Regions from separate parts of the Streptomyces sp. NPDC030893 genome, predicted to be linked through region 2. Evidence: riboswitches for the same ligand, from Rfam matches in the RefSeq annotation. Region 2 holds a riboswitch; each other region holds the start of a gene.

Region 1 (3,195 bases), on a different contig from region 2:
CGCCCTTGCGCCGCCCGCCCTGGTTCACGGCGGCCACCGAGGCGTCCAGCGTCTTCAGGAACGGGACGATGCCGTTGGAATGGCCGTTGGTGCCGCGGATCAGGGAACCCCGGGCACGGATGCGGGAGTAGGCCAGGCCGATGCCGCCGGCGTGCTTGGAGAGCCGGGCGACCTGGTGGTAGCGGTCGTAGATGGAGTCCAGCTCGTCCTTGGGGGAGTCGAGGAGGTAGCAGGACGACATCTGGGGGTGCCGGGTGCCGGAGTTGAACAGCGTGGGGGAGGAGGGCAGGTAGTCCAGGCGGCTCATCAGCCCGTAGAGCGCGGCGACCTCGTCCACCGAGCGGGCGCTGTCGTCCCCGGCGAGACCGGCGGCGACCCGCAGCAGGAAGTGCTGGGGCGTCTCGACGACCTTGCGGGTGACCGGGTGCCGCAGCAGGTAGCGGCTGTGCAGGGTGCGCAGGCCGAAGTAGCCGAAGCGGTCGTCGGCGCCGGGGTCGATCAGCGCGTCGAGCCGGCCGGCGTGCAGCCGGACGAACGCGGCGGTCCGGTCGGCGACCAGGCCCTCGCGGTGCCCGGTCGCGACGGACCCGGTGAAGGAGGTGACGCCCTGCGAGGCGGCCTCGGCGCGTACGGAGAGGGTCAGCAGCCGGGCGGCGAGCCGCGAGTAGGCGGGGTCCTCGGAGATGAGCCCGGCCGCCGCCTCGGTGGCCAGCTCCCGCAGCTCCGCCTCGTCGGCGGACGCGGACCGGCCGCGCAGCGCGGCGGCGGCGACCCGGCCGGGGTCGGCGCCCCGCAGGTCGGCGGACAGCTCGGTCAGGGTCCGCAGCAGCGCGGCACCGGGGCCCTCGCTCTCCCGGGTCACGTCGATCGCTGAAGCCGGATCGGCTGGCGCGATGGTCACGTGGGGCTCTCCCTCGCTCGGCACGGGGCCTCGAAGAGCGCAGGGGGCAGTACACGAACGCACGGGGCGTCGCGTCCACCGGCCCATTCCGCGAGGCCCGGACGTCGGGCACCCGGACCGGACGGCCGGGCGCACTGTCGGCAGGTCCTCGGACTGACGCCCACGCACACGCGGGCATGGGTACACCGTTGCGGGACAGTTCCGGATTCACACCGGATTCCCCTGCGGCGACAGCGAGCACGAGCATACATCTTGTGCCGGGTGCCGCCGACAGCCCCATATCTTGTGTCGCGTCGGTGTCAGAGCGTCAGTGTGTAGGCGAGGAGCATGAGGTCGTCCACGTCCGGCAGCGGGTTCCAGTCGCGTTCGGGTGCGCGGGTGAAGCCCAGCCGCTCGTAGATGCGGTGGGCGGAGCGCATCGTGGGCTGGGTCGACAGCACGATCGCCCGGCAGCCCTCGGTGGCCCGTGCCCGGTCGACGCAGGCCCGCACCAGGGCCTCCCCGGCGCCCCGGCCCCGGGCCGCGTGGGCGACCGCGAGCATCCGTATCTCCGCCTCGCCGGGCCCGGCTATGTCGCCCATCGGCCCGCCGCCCGGCACGAAGGTCACCCCGCCCAGCACCGTCCCGTTCTCCTCGGCGACCAGCACCTCGGCGGCGGCCGCCCGCTCCGCCACGTCCCGGAGCCGGTCGAGATACGGGTCGCTCTCCCCGAAGTCCAGCAGCCCGTCCCGCAGATAGGCCTGCGCGGTGATCTCACCGAGTTCCCCGTACTCGCCGGGCCGCGCCGGCCGGATGACGATGTCCATGAGGGGAGTGTGCCGGACGGGTACGACAACGGGCCGCCGGTTTTTCCCGGCGGCCCGTCACCCGACGGGGTGTCAGTGGCTGCTGCCCGCCGTGGCCGGCGGGAGCTCCGCCGCGACGCCGGGGTCGCCCGCGTCCGCCGTGTAGTCCTCCGGCGCGGTCCGGTCGATCCCCTCGGGCGCCTTGAGGGCCCGCATGACGAAGGTCAGCACGACCGTCACCACGACATTGAGCACGAAGGCCGTGAGACCGATGTAGCCGATCTCACCGATGCCCGGGATCTCCTTCGCGGACCCGCCGAAGTGCTTCTGCGTGGGCGAGGCCACCCCGTACGCGGCGACCGTGCCGTAGACCATGCCGACCGCCCAGCCGCCGATCAGCGCCCAGCGGTGGAACCAGCGGGTGAACAGGCCGCCCACCAGCGCCGGGAAGGTCTGCAGGATCCAGATGCCGCCGAGCAGCTGGAAGTTGATGGCGACCGTCTTGTCCATGGTCAGCACGAACGCCAGCGCGCCCACCTTCACCAGCAGCGAGACGATCTTGGAGACCTTGGTCTCCTGCGCCGGGGTGGCGTCCGGTCTGATGAAGTCCTTGTAGATGTTGCGGGTGAACAGGTTCGCCGCCGCGATCGACATGATCGCCGCCGGCACCAGCGCGCCGATGCCGATCGCCGCGAAGGCCACGCCCGCGAACCAGGCCGGGAACATGTTCTCGAAGAGCTGCGGGATCGCCAGCTGGCCGTTGTCGACCTCGACCCCGGCCGCGATCGCCATGAAACCGAGCAGCGCGAGCAGACCCAGCATCAGCGAGTACAGCGGCAGGATCGTGGTGTTGCGGCGGATCACCTCACGGCTGCGCGAGGACAGCGTCGCCGTGATCGAGTGCGGGTACATGAACAGCGCGAGCGCCGAGCCCAGCGCCAGCGTGGCGTACGTCCACTGGCCCGCCTCGCCCGGTACCAGCGAACCGCGCGGGGCTCCCGTGGCCGGGTTGGTCTCGCTGTACGCCTCCCGCGCGGAGGCGAAGATCTCGTCGAAGCCGCCCAGCTTCACCGGGATGTAGATGATCGCCACCGCGATCACCAGGTAGATCAGGGTGTCCTTGACGAAGGCGATCAGCGCGGGGGCCCGCAGCCCCGACGAGTAGGTGTACGCGGCCAGCACGCCGAAGGCGATCAGCAGCGGCAGGTCCTTGACGAACCAGTGGGTGCTCTCGCCGCCGCCGACGCCCATCACGTCCAGCACGGCCTGGATGCCGACCAGTTGGAGCGCGATGTACGGCATCGTCGCCAGGATGCCGGTGAGCGCGACGGCCAGCGAGAGTCCCTTCGAGCCGAACCGGCCGCGCACGAAGTCGGACGTCGTCACGTAGCCGTGCTTGTGCGACACCGACCACAGGCGGGGCAGGAAGGTGAAGATCAGCGGGTAGACCAGGATCGTGTACGGCACGGCGAAGAAGCCGGCCGCGCCCGCCGCGTAGATGGCCGCCGG
Region 2 (3,195 bases):
GCCGGGCCCGCCCACCCGCACCAGCAGGGCGAGCGCTCCGGTGAGGCAGAAGCCCAGCGGCACCCGGTACGCCCGCCACAGGCGCCGCGCCGGCACCCCCGCCGGGCCGAGCAGCACCGTGAGCGCGGTCACCAGCACCAGGGCCGCTCCCGGCCAGGGCGGCAGTGCGATCGCGAGCACGGTGAGGCCGAGCCCCAGCACGGCCTTGTCCACGGGATGACGGCGGCGCCAGCGGCTGCTGTGCGCTGCCGCGTCGATCGGCAGCACGGGCCGTCAGACCGGTCGTCCGGCGGCGGCCCCGTCATCGGCGTCCCCGGCTGTCCCGGTCCGCTCGACCGCCCGCTCCTCGCCCTGCCGCCGTCCGCGGCGCAGCCCGAAGTAGTAGGCGAGGACGCCCGCGCCGATCGCCGCCTGGAGGGCGAACAGCGCCGACTCGACCTCCCCGGAGGGTGGTTCGTACAGCGGGGAGAACCACGGTTCGTAGTCCGGGTCGATCTCGGTGATCGCCGTCTCCGCCTCGGCGTCCGCGCCGGCGAACGGCTCCTCCTTGTGGTCGCCGAGCCCGAACACCAGCGGGATCACGGCGAGGGCGGCCACGAGGGCCAGCAGCAGTGTGTTGATCCTCGCGTTGCGGCTCATCGGGTCACCGCCCCGGCCGGCTCCGCCGGCTTGCGCCCGGCCACCGAGGTCACCAGCACCCCGAGCCGGGTCAGCTCGCCCCTGCTGGAGCGCACCAGCATGCGCATCACCAGCACGGTCAGCAGCCCCTCGCTCACCGCGAGCGGGATCTGCGTCACGGCGAAGATGGAGCCGAACGTGCCCAGCGCGCCGGGGAATCCGCCGGCCGGGTCGGGGAAGGCGAGCGCCAGCTGCACGCTCGTCACGCAGTACGTCGACAGGTCGGCGGCGAACGCTCCGCAGAACACGGCGCCCATCAGCGGCGCTCCGGACCGCCGCAGCAGCCGGTGGACGCCGTACCCGGCCCACGGGCCGACGACCGCCATCGAGAAGACGTTGGCGCCGAGCGTGGTCAGCCCGCCGTGGGCCAGCAGCAGCGCCTGGAACAGCAGGGTGATGGTGCCCAGCACCGCCATCACCGGCGGCCGGAACAGGATCGCGCCGAGTCCCGTGCCGGTGGGGTGGGAACAACTCCCCGTGACCGACGGCAGTTTCAGCGCGGACAGGACGAAGGTGAAGGCTCCCGAGGCGCCGAGCAGCAGTGTGCTCTCGGGATGTTCCCTGACTTCACGGATGAGCGACCGGGCTCCGTGGACGACGAACGGCGCCGATGCGACGCCCCAGGCGACCGCGTGCGCCGGTGGCAGAAAACCCTCGGCAATGTGCATGGCTCAGCAGACCCTCTCCAGCACCTCGTGGATGGTTGACGCGCCTTGGCCGGTCTCCTGGCTGACGGGTACCACCGCCCGTGCTCCGCCTTCCCGGGTCCCGAGGGACCCAGTGGCTGCCCGCGAGGGCCGGAGCCGGACTTCCCGATCACAGTGGCGAGGGCCGCACCGGTATCGCACCGATTTCCCGTCACCAAGGCGTGGCGACAGTAATGCCCCCACCGGCCCGGTGACAAGCGGTCACCGGGGGCGCGCGGACGGCGCACACCTGCGCACACCTGCGCGACGGGGGAGGGTCCCGCGCCGTTCGCCCCGCTGTCTCCCGTGCCGCCTAGCGTCCGGGCCGTCGGCCCGGGAACACACATGGAGCGGGGGGTGACATTAGTGTGCGGCGCACAGTATCGTGTGAGCCGTGTCCGTAGAAGAACTGACCCTGAGCCAGGCGCAGGAACTGCGCCGCGGGACGGTGGTGCTCGCCTGTCTGGCGCTGCTCCGGAAACCGCAGTACGGCTATGCGCTCCTGGAGACGCTCGACGACGCGGGGGTCACCGTCGACGGAAACACGCTCTACCCACTGCTGCGGCGCCTGGAGAAACAGGGGCTGCTGACGAGCGAGTGGAACACCGACGAGTCCCGCCCGCGCAAGTTCTACCGCGTCAGCCCCGACGGATCCCGGGTCCGCGAGGGCCTGGTGCGGGAATGGCAGGATCTCGTCGCCTCGATCTCACGACTCACCAAGGAGAACGAATGAGTACGGGGGTGCTCACCGAGCGCTATGTCCACGAGGTGGTCCGGCGGCTCCCGGCGGACCAGCGTGAGGACCTGGCGCAGGAGCTCCGCGCCACCATCGCCGACACCGTCGAGGGGCGGGGCGGCGACGACCACCAGGCGGCCGAGCGGGAGGTGCTCAGCGAACTGGGGGACCCGGTGCGCTACGCGGCCCGGTACACCGACCGGCCCGTGTCCCTGATCGGCCCGGACCTGTATCCCGCCTACATACGGGTGCTGGTCCCCCTGGTCACCGGCGTGCTGCCGGCCCTCTCCCTCGGCCTCGCGCTGCTGGAGGTGGCCGACGGCGGCGGCCTCGGTGCGGCCCTCCGGGTCGGCGCCGGCACGCTGGTCGGAGTCGGCGCCCAACTGGTCGCGGCGATCACCGTGGTGTTCGCCGTGACCGAGCGGGTGCGGTACCGCCGCGGCACCACGGGCGAGCGCTGGACGCCGGACGAACTGCCCGACGCCCCGCGGGACGACCGGGGCGGGGTCGCGGCCCTCGCCGCCGTGGCCTGGGACGTGCTGCTGTTCGCGCTGATCGTCTGGCAGCACACCGCCGAGCCGTACCGGGCGGACGGCGGCGAGCGGCTGGAGGTGCTGAACCCGGACCTGTGGTCGGGCTGGATCTGGCCGGTTCTCGCCGGTCTCGCCGGCCTCGCGGTGGCCGGGGTCGCACGGGTGGCCGGCCGGGGCTGGACCGTCCGTCTGGCCGGCTGGTACGCACTCGCCCACGCGGTGTTCACCCTGCCGCTGGCCTGGGTGCTGTACCGACAGGAGCTGTTCAACCCCGACTTCCTGGCCGACGCCACGACCCTCTGGGAGTCCCAGGAGTCCGTCTACGGCGGGGCGGCGCTCATCGTGCTCGCCATCGGCGTCACCTCGGTCGCCAAGGCCTTCCGCGCGGCGCTGCGCTGACGGCGGGCGACGACGGGAAGGGGGGCTGCCCGGCCACGGCCGGGCAGCCCCCCTTCGTGCGCGTCTCACCCGGTGCTCAGCGCGTCCCGGATCCGGTTGCGGTCGATCTTCCCCGTCGACGTCCTCGGCAAGGGCTCGGACACCAGCTCGAACACGCCCGGCA
Region 3 (3,195 bases), on a different contig from region 2:
CGAACGATTGCCTGGGTAAATGGAAAGCTTCTCGCTGATCCTCGCGATTGTGGTGGTAACCGCACTCGCGTTCGATTTCACGAACGGTTTCCACGACACCGCGAACGCGATGGCAACGACCATTTCGACCGGTGCCCTGCGACCCAAGGTCGCGGTGGCCATGTCCGCCGTACTGAACCTCGTGGGCGCATTCCTCTCGGTGGAGGTCGCCAACACGATCTCCAAAGGCCTCGTCGACGAGGCGGGCATCCGTCCCGAGGTCATCTTCGCCGCATTGGTCGGCGCGATCCTCTGGAACCTGCTGACCTGGCTGGTCGGACTGCCGTCCAGCTCCTCGCACGCCCTCATGGGCGGTCTGATCGGCGCCACCGTCGCCTCCGCCGGTTTCGGCGCGGTGCACGGCGACGTCCTCGTCACCAAGGTACTGATCCCCGCGATCGCCGCCCCGCTGGTGGCCGGTCTCGCCGCGATGTTCGCGACCCGGCTGACCTACCGCCTGGGCCGCAAGGCCGACGGCAAGGCCTCCGAGAAGGGCTACCGCGCCGGCCAGATCGCCTCCGCCGGCCTGGTCTCCCTGGCCCACGGCACCAACGACGCCCAGAAGACGATGGGCATCATCACGCTCGCCCTGGTCGCCGGCGGCGCCCTCGCCCCCGACTCCGACCCGCCGATGTGGGTCATCGTCTCGGCCGGTGTCGCCATCGCGCTGGGCACCTACCTCGGCGGCTGGCGCATCATCCGCACCATGGGCAAGGGCCTGACCGACCTCCAGCCGCAGCAGGGCTTCGCCGCCCAGACCAGCGCCGCGACGGTCATCCTGGCCTCCTCGCACCTCGGCTTCTCCCTCTCCACCACGCACTCCGTCTCCGGTGCCGTGATGGGCGCGGGCCTCGGCCGCAAGGGCGGTGTCGTCCGCTGGTCGACCGCCACCCGCATGTTCGTCGCCTGGGGTCTGACGCTGCCCGCGGCGGCCTTCGTCGCGGCCGTCGCCGAGTGGGTCTGCGGCTTCGGCAGCTGGGGCACCGCGGTCGTGGCCGTCTTCCTGGTCGCCTCCAGCTTCGCCATCTGGAAGATCTCCCGCCGCGAGATCGTCGACCACACCAACGTCAACGACCACGAGGTCCCGGGCGAGGCGCCGTCCGGCGAGGAGCCGTCCGGCGTGGTGACGCAGGCGATGGCCGCCGTCACCCCTCCCCCGGCGGGCACCGTGACCGATGAACTCGCGGCCACGATCCCGGCCCCCAACGACCCGGCGGCGCCGGCCAAGACCGCCGTCTGACCGCGACCCGGTACGAAGGAAGAAGAGCACCATGCAGATCGACTGGGCAGCCCTCGGCTCCGTCTTCGGCGTCAGCCTCGTGGTCACCGTGGCGCTGGTGGCCCTGTTCACCCTCGGCATCACCGGACTGTCCCGCCGCGAGCGGGCAGCCGCCCAGGGCCAGTCCGCGGTCCTGGCCGTCACCGGCGCCTGGGCATGCTTCGCGGCGTGCGCGGCGGCGGTGGGCTACGGGATCTACCTGATCATGGCCTGACCCCGGCCCGGATCATGCCCTGATCCACGATCGTCACCGTCCGGCGGGCGGTGCGGGAGCCCCGGCACCCGCACCGCCCGCCGTCGTGTGCGCACCCCGCCCGCGGTTCACCCACCGGAACCCCTCTGTGGGCCTCAGCACACTTCAGCCTCGCAGGTCAACGGCAAGTTGACGGCCCTTCGGGGGCCGTGGTGGACTGCCTCAGCCAATACGGCGGCAGGAGAGGAAGCCGGTGCGATTCCGGCGCGGTCCCGCCACTGTCACCGGGTGAACACCCGGGAGCCAGGAACTCTCACCGCCGGTCTCGTCGAACCAGGGCGTGGACACCCTGAGTGAGGACATATCGCCATGCGCGGCTGCCTGTCGAGGTCGATCAGCGACACCCCACCCCGCTTCGGGGCCGGTCCCTCCGGATCCGTCACCGGCTGACCCCATGGGTGCCGATCGCGTATTCGCGTACGGCGCCGCCGCCGGCCTCCTCGGCGACCTGCTGCTCGGCGATCCCCGCCGTGGGCACCCGGTCGCCGCTTTCGGGCGGGCCGCGGCTGCCGTGGAACGAGTGCTGTGGCGCGACGACCGGGGCCGGGGTGCCGTGCACACCGCCGTGTGCGTCGGCGGCGCCGTGGCGCTGGGCGGCGTCGCCGCCCGCTGTGTGCGCTCCTCCCCCGCCGCCTCCGTCGCGCTGACGGCCGCCGCCACCTGGGCGGTCGTCGGGGGCACCTCGCTGGCCCGGGAGGCCCGCGCCGTCGGGCGGGCCCTGGAGGCCGGGGACGTCGAGGCGGCGCGGGAGCGGCTGCCGCACCTGTGCGGCCGTGACCCGCAGGCGCTGGACGCCGACGGCATCGCCCGCGCGGTGGTGGAGTCGGTCGCCGAGAACACCTCCGACGCCGTGGTGGGCGCGCTCGTGTGGGGCGCCGCCGCAGGGGTGCCGGGCCTGCTCGGGTTCCGGGCCGTCAACACCCTGGACGCGATGGTCGGCCACAAGTCCCCCCGCCACCGCCGCTACGGCTGGGCCTCCGCCCGTCTCGACGACGTGGCCGGCTGGCCGGGGGCGCGGCTGACCGCCGTACTCGCCGCGGCCGGCGGACCGGACCCGCGCGGCGCGGTACGGGCCTGGCGGGCCGACGCGCACCGCCATCCGAGCCCCAACGCCGGTCCCGTCGAGGCGTCCTTCGCGGGCGCGCTCGGGGTACGGCTCGGCGGGACGCTCTCCTACAGCGGCCGGGTCGAGCACCGGCCGGTACTCAACGGCGGCGGGCGGGCCGTCGCCGTGTCCGACATCGACCGGGCGGTACGGCTGTCGCGGCGCGTGGGCTGGCTGGCGCTCGGCGCCGGTGTGCTCGCGCGGAGCATCGTGAAGGGACGCAGGCCATGAGCGGTGGGGGGCTGCTGGTCGCCGGGACCACCTCGGACGCCGGCAAGAGCGTGGTGACCGCCGGGATCTGCCGGTGGCTGGTGCGGCAGGGCGTCAAGGTCGCGCCGTTCAAGGCGCAGAACATGTCGCTGAACTCGTTCGTCACCCGGGAGGGCGCCGAGATCGGGCGGGCGCAGGCCATGCAGGCCCAGGCCTGCCGCCTCGAGCCGACGGCGCTGATGAACCCGGTGCTGCTCAAGCCGGGCGGCGAGCGGTCCAGCCAGGTGGTGCTGCTGGGCAAGCCCGTCG
Region 4 (3,195 bases), on a different contig from region 2:
CGCCGAGGTCCTCGATGATCTCCTGGCGGGAGGTGCCGGAGACGGTGAGCACGGACGGCAGCCGGCGCGCCACCCGCTTCTGCATGCGGGTGAACGCGTACCAGCGGCGCACCGAGAAGCGCCGCTGCCAGTTCGCGGCGGCGTCCAGTTCGAGCCGCCGGTCGACGGTGATGGGGTGGTGGATGGTCGTCACCAGGGGCGCGCCGACGTCGCCGAGCAGGCCGTAGCCGAGGGTCTGGTTGTCGTGGACGACGTCGAACTCGCCGCGCCGGGCGCGCAGATGGCGGCGGGCACGCAGGGAGAACGTCAGCGGCTCGGGGAAGCCGCCGGTCCACATCGTGCCGACCTCGAGCGCGTCGATCCAGTCGCGGTACTCGTCGCGCTTCGGGGTGCGGAAGGGGTCCGGCTGGCGGTAGAGGTCGAGGCTGGGCAGCTCGGTGAGGCCCAGTCCGTCGTAGCCCTCGTCGAGCACGGCGTAGGGCTGGGCGCCGATGACCTCGACGCGGTGTCCGAGGCGGGCCAGTTCGCGGGAGAGGTGGCGGACGTAGACGCCCTGGCCGCCGCAGAACGGGTTTCCCTTATAGGTGAGGAGTGCGATCCGGAGCGGTCGCAAGCCGTCGGATGCGGGGCCCGCCGAGGGCCCGGCCTGACTGGCCTCAGCGGTCACTCTGGGCCCCCTTCTCCCTGCACGGTCCCGCGACATTACGCCGGGACGCTGATCTAGAACAAGTTTCAGAGTTGATCGTCCGGAGGATCCGAATCTACCGGCAGGTAGGGACGGTGGGAGCGGCGGAGCGGGTGATTCACGCCACGACGGACGGCGTGCCATGCTGTCCGATCATCGACCCTCACCGACTGTCACGGACGGGACCCATGCCCGCGGAAGCCAGAAGGACCGAGGCGGCCGAGGCGGCCCAGGCGGCTGACGCGGTCGTCGCGGGGAAGGCCGCGTCAGCGGCGCGGCCGGACGCGGCCTCTCCCCTCACCGAGCGGCAGGAGGCGCGGCGGCGGCGCATCCTTCAGGCGTGCGCGCGGCTGGCCGGCCGGGGCGGCTTCGACGCGGTGCAGATGCGGGAGGTCGCGGAGTCCTCCCAGGTGGCCCTGGGCACGCTGTACCGCTACTTCCCGTCCAAGATCCATCTGCTGGTCGCCATGATGCGGGACCAGTTGGAGCACATGCACGCGACGCTGCGGAAGAAGCCCCCGGCCGGCGCGACCGCCGGCGAGCAGGTCGCGGAGACCCTGATGCGGGCCTTCCGGGCGCTCCAGCGCGAGCCGCAGCTCGCCGACGCGATGGTGCGCGCCCTGACCTTCGCGGACCGCGGCGCGAGTCCGGAGGTCGACCGGGTCACCCGGCAGACCACGCTGATCATCCTGGACGCCATGGGGCTCACCGACCCGACGCCGGACCAGCTCGCGGCGGTCCGGGTCATCGAGCACACCTGGTACTCGGCGCTGATCACCTGGCTGTCGGGGCGCGCCTCCATCGAACAGGTCGGCACGGACATCGAGACGGCGTGCCGGCTGATCGACCTGACCTCCCCCGGCCCCGCCGGCCCCCGCGGAGACGGCGGAGGCACCGCCGGGTGACCTCGCTCACCCCGCGGCCCCGCCCCGTTCCCACCGCTCACGGCCGCCCCTGACCTCACCTTTACGGGCGGGTAGAGTGGCGGCGTCGTCATCACACCCGTACGGGGGGAAGCCGGTGCAATTCCGGCGCTGACCCGCAACCGTGAACCGTCCGCGAGACGGTGAGCCGGACTGCCCCGCACGGATCGTGACCGGCTCACGTGCCCGGCAGCCCGCCGGCGCACGGGCACCGTCGAGGTATACGGAGCCGAGCCGCCGGGGTGTCCCGCGCTGCCCGGCCCTCTTCAGGGAGAGGCCCCGCCCATCATGATCGTCCGTCGCAGCGCAGCGGTTCTCGCCGCCGTCGCCGTGATCGGCGCCGCCGCACCGGCCGCCGCCGATTCGTCCCCGTCCCCGTCGCCGTCCCAGCCGGCGCTCCCCTCCGCCCTGTACGGCGACAGCGACCCCCAGTACGACGGCGTCTGGCGCCAGTCGCTCGCCCTGCTCGCGCAGCACACGGCGGGCGTCGAGCCGCCGAAGGCCGCCGTCGACTGGCTGACCGGCCAGCAGTGCTCCGACGGCTCCTTCGCGCCGTACCGTGCCGACATAGCGCAGGCGTGCGACGCCGGCACGACGGTCGACACCAACCAGACCTCCGCCGCTGTCCAGGCGCTCGCCGCGCTCGGCGGCCACGACGCGGTCACGGACAAGGCGGTCGGCTGGCTGAAGTCCGTGCAGAACGAGGACGGCGGCTGGGGCTACCTGGCGGGCGGCGCCAGCGACACCAACTCCACCTCCGTCGTCGTCGGCGCCCTCGCGGCCGCCGGGGAGAAGCCCGCCGAGGTGAAGAAGGACGGCAAGTCCCCCTACGACGCCCTGCTGGGGCTGGCGCTGCCCTGCGAGGGCGACGGCGCGGGCGCGTTCGCCTTCCAGCCGGACAAGAAGGGCGAGTTGACCGCCAACGGCGACGCGACGGCGGCGGGCGTGCTCGGCTCGCTCGGCGCGGGCATGGCCGCCGGGCCGGGCGGGGGCGGACAGGGGAAGACCGGGTGCGAGAAGGCCGGCAGCCCCGAGCAGGCCGCCGCCAACGGCGCCGCGTACCTCACGGCCGCTCTCGCCGAGGGCGGTCACCTCGTCTCCTCCCTGCCCGGCGCCGAGGACCAGCCCGACTACGGCAACACCGCCGACGCGGTCGTCGCGCTCGCCGCGCAGGGCGCCACGGCGCAGGCCGGCACCTCCCTGGCGTGGCTGGAGAAGAACGCCGCCGACTGGGCCGCCCAGAGCGGTCCCGCCGCCTACGCCCAGCTCATCTTCGCGGCCCACGCGACGGGCGCGGACCCGCGTGCCTTCGGCGGCACGGACCTGGTGGAGCGGCTCTCGGCGACGGGCCCCGCCGCCCCCGAGAAGACCGGCGGGAAGACCGGCGGGAAGACCGGCGAGGAGAAGAAGGCCGAGGAGAAGAAGGACGACTCCGGTCCGGGCTCCGCCCTCTGGTGGATCGTCGGTGTCTGCCTGGCCGCCGCTGTCGCCGTCGGCGGCTTCCTGCTCCGCGCCCGCGCGAGGAAGCAGCCGTGATCCGCCGGTTCACCGTCCTGTTCCTGGCCGCGCTCCTGCCCCTGCTGGCGG

What was found. A riboswitch is a leader RNA that binds a small molecule or an ion and turns the genes downstream of it on or off. The one in region 2 is predicted to bind cobalamin.
Region 1: it holds a riboswitch for cobalamin, as region 2 does, so the genes downstream of both, ACZ434_RS14850 (ribonucleoside-diphosphate reductase subunit alpha) here and ACZ434_RS10415 (energy-coupling factor ABC transporter permease) in region 2, are expected to answer to the same signal.
Region 3: it holds a riboswitch for cobalamin, as region 2 does, so the genes downstream of both, ACZ434_RS17105 (cobalamin biosynthesis protein) here and ACZ434_RS10415 (energy-coupling factor ABC transporter permease) in region 2, are expected to answer to the same signal.
Region 4: it holds a riboswitch for cobalamin, as region 2 does, so the genes downstream of both, ACZ434_RS03480 (prenyltransferase/squalene oxidase repeat-containing protein) here and ACZ434_RS10415 (energy-coupling factor ABC transporter permease) in region 2, are expected to answer to the same signal.

Annotation. Positions count from the first base shown of each region.
Region 1 covers NZ_JBVIFC010000006.1:165,150-168,344, forward strand. The annotation lists gene ACZ434_RS14850 (ribonucleoside-diphosphate reductase subunit alpha) at 1-901, opposite strand, end outside; cobalamin riboswitch at 1,024-1,186, opposite strand; gene ACZ434_RS14855 (GNAT family N-acetyltransferase) at 1,201-1,707, opposite strand; gene mctP (monocarboxylate uptake permease MctP) at 1,780-3,195, opposite strand, start outside.
Region 2 covers NZ_JBVIFC010000004.1:104,719-107,913, forward strand. The annotation lists partial or broken gene cbiQ (cobalt ECF transporter T component CbiQ) at 1-267, opposite strand, end outside; gene ACZ434_RS10410 (energy-coupling factor ABC transporter substrate-binding protein) at 274-639, opposite strand; gene ACZ434_RS10415 (energy-coupling factor ABC transporter permease) at 636-1,346, opposite strand; cobalamin riboswitch at 1,377-1,559, opposite strand; gene ACZ434_RS10420 (PadR family transcriptional regulator) at 1,759-2,097, shown strand; gene ACZ434_RS10425 (HAAS signaling domain-containing protein) at 2,094-3,032, shown strand; gene ACZ434_RS10430 (AMP-binding protein) at 3,098-3,195, opposite strand, start outside.
Region 3 covers NZ_JBVIFC010000008.1:28,198-31,392, forward strand. The annotation lists gene ACZ434_RS17095 (inorganic phosphate transporter) at 20-1,279, shown strand; gene ACZ434_RS17100 (hypothetical protein) at 1,311-1,532, shown strand; cobalamin riboswitch at 1,708-1,843, shown strand; gene ACZ434_RS17105 (cobalamin biosynthesis protein) at 1,966-2,907, shown strand; gene ACZ434_RS17110 (cobyric acid synthase) at 2,904-3,195, shown strand, end outside.
Region 4 covers NZ_JBVIFC010000001.1:788,829-792,023, reverse strand. The annotation lists gene ACZ434_RS03490 (glycosyltransferase family 4 protein) at 1-667, opposite strand, end outside; gene ACZ434_RS03485 (TetR family transcriptional regulator) at 874-1,590, shown strand; cobalamin riboswitch at 1,643-1,779, shown strand; gene ACZ434_RS03480 (prenyltransferase/squalene oxidase repeat-containing protein) at 1,897-3,144, shown strand; gene ACZ434_RS03475 (SCO2322 family protein) at 3,141-3,195, shown strand, end outside.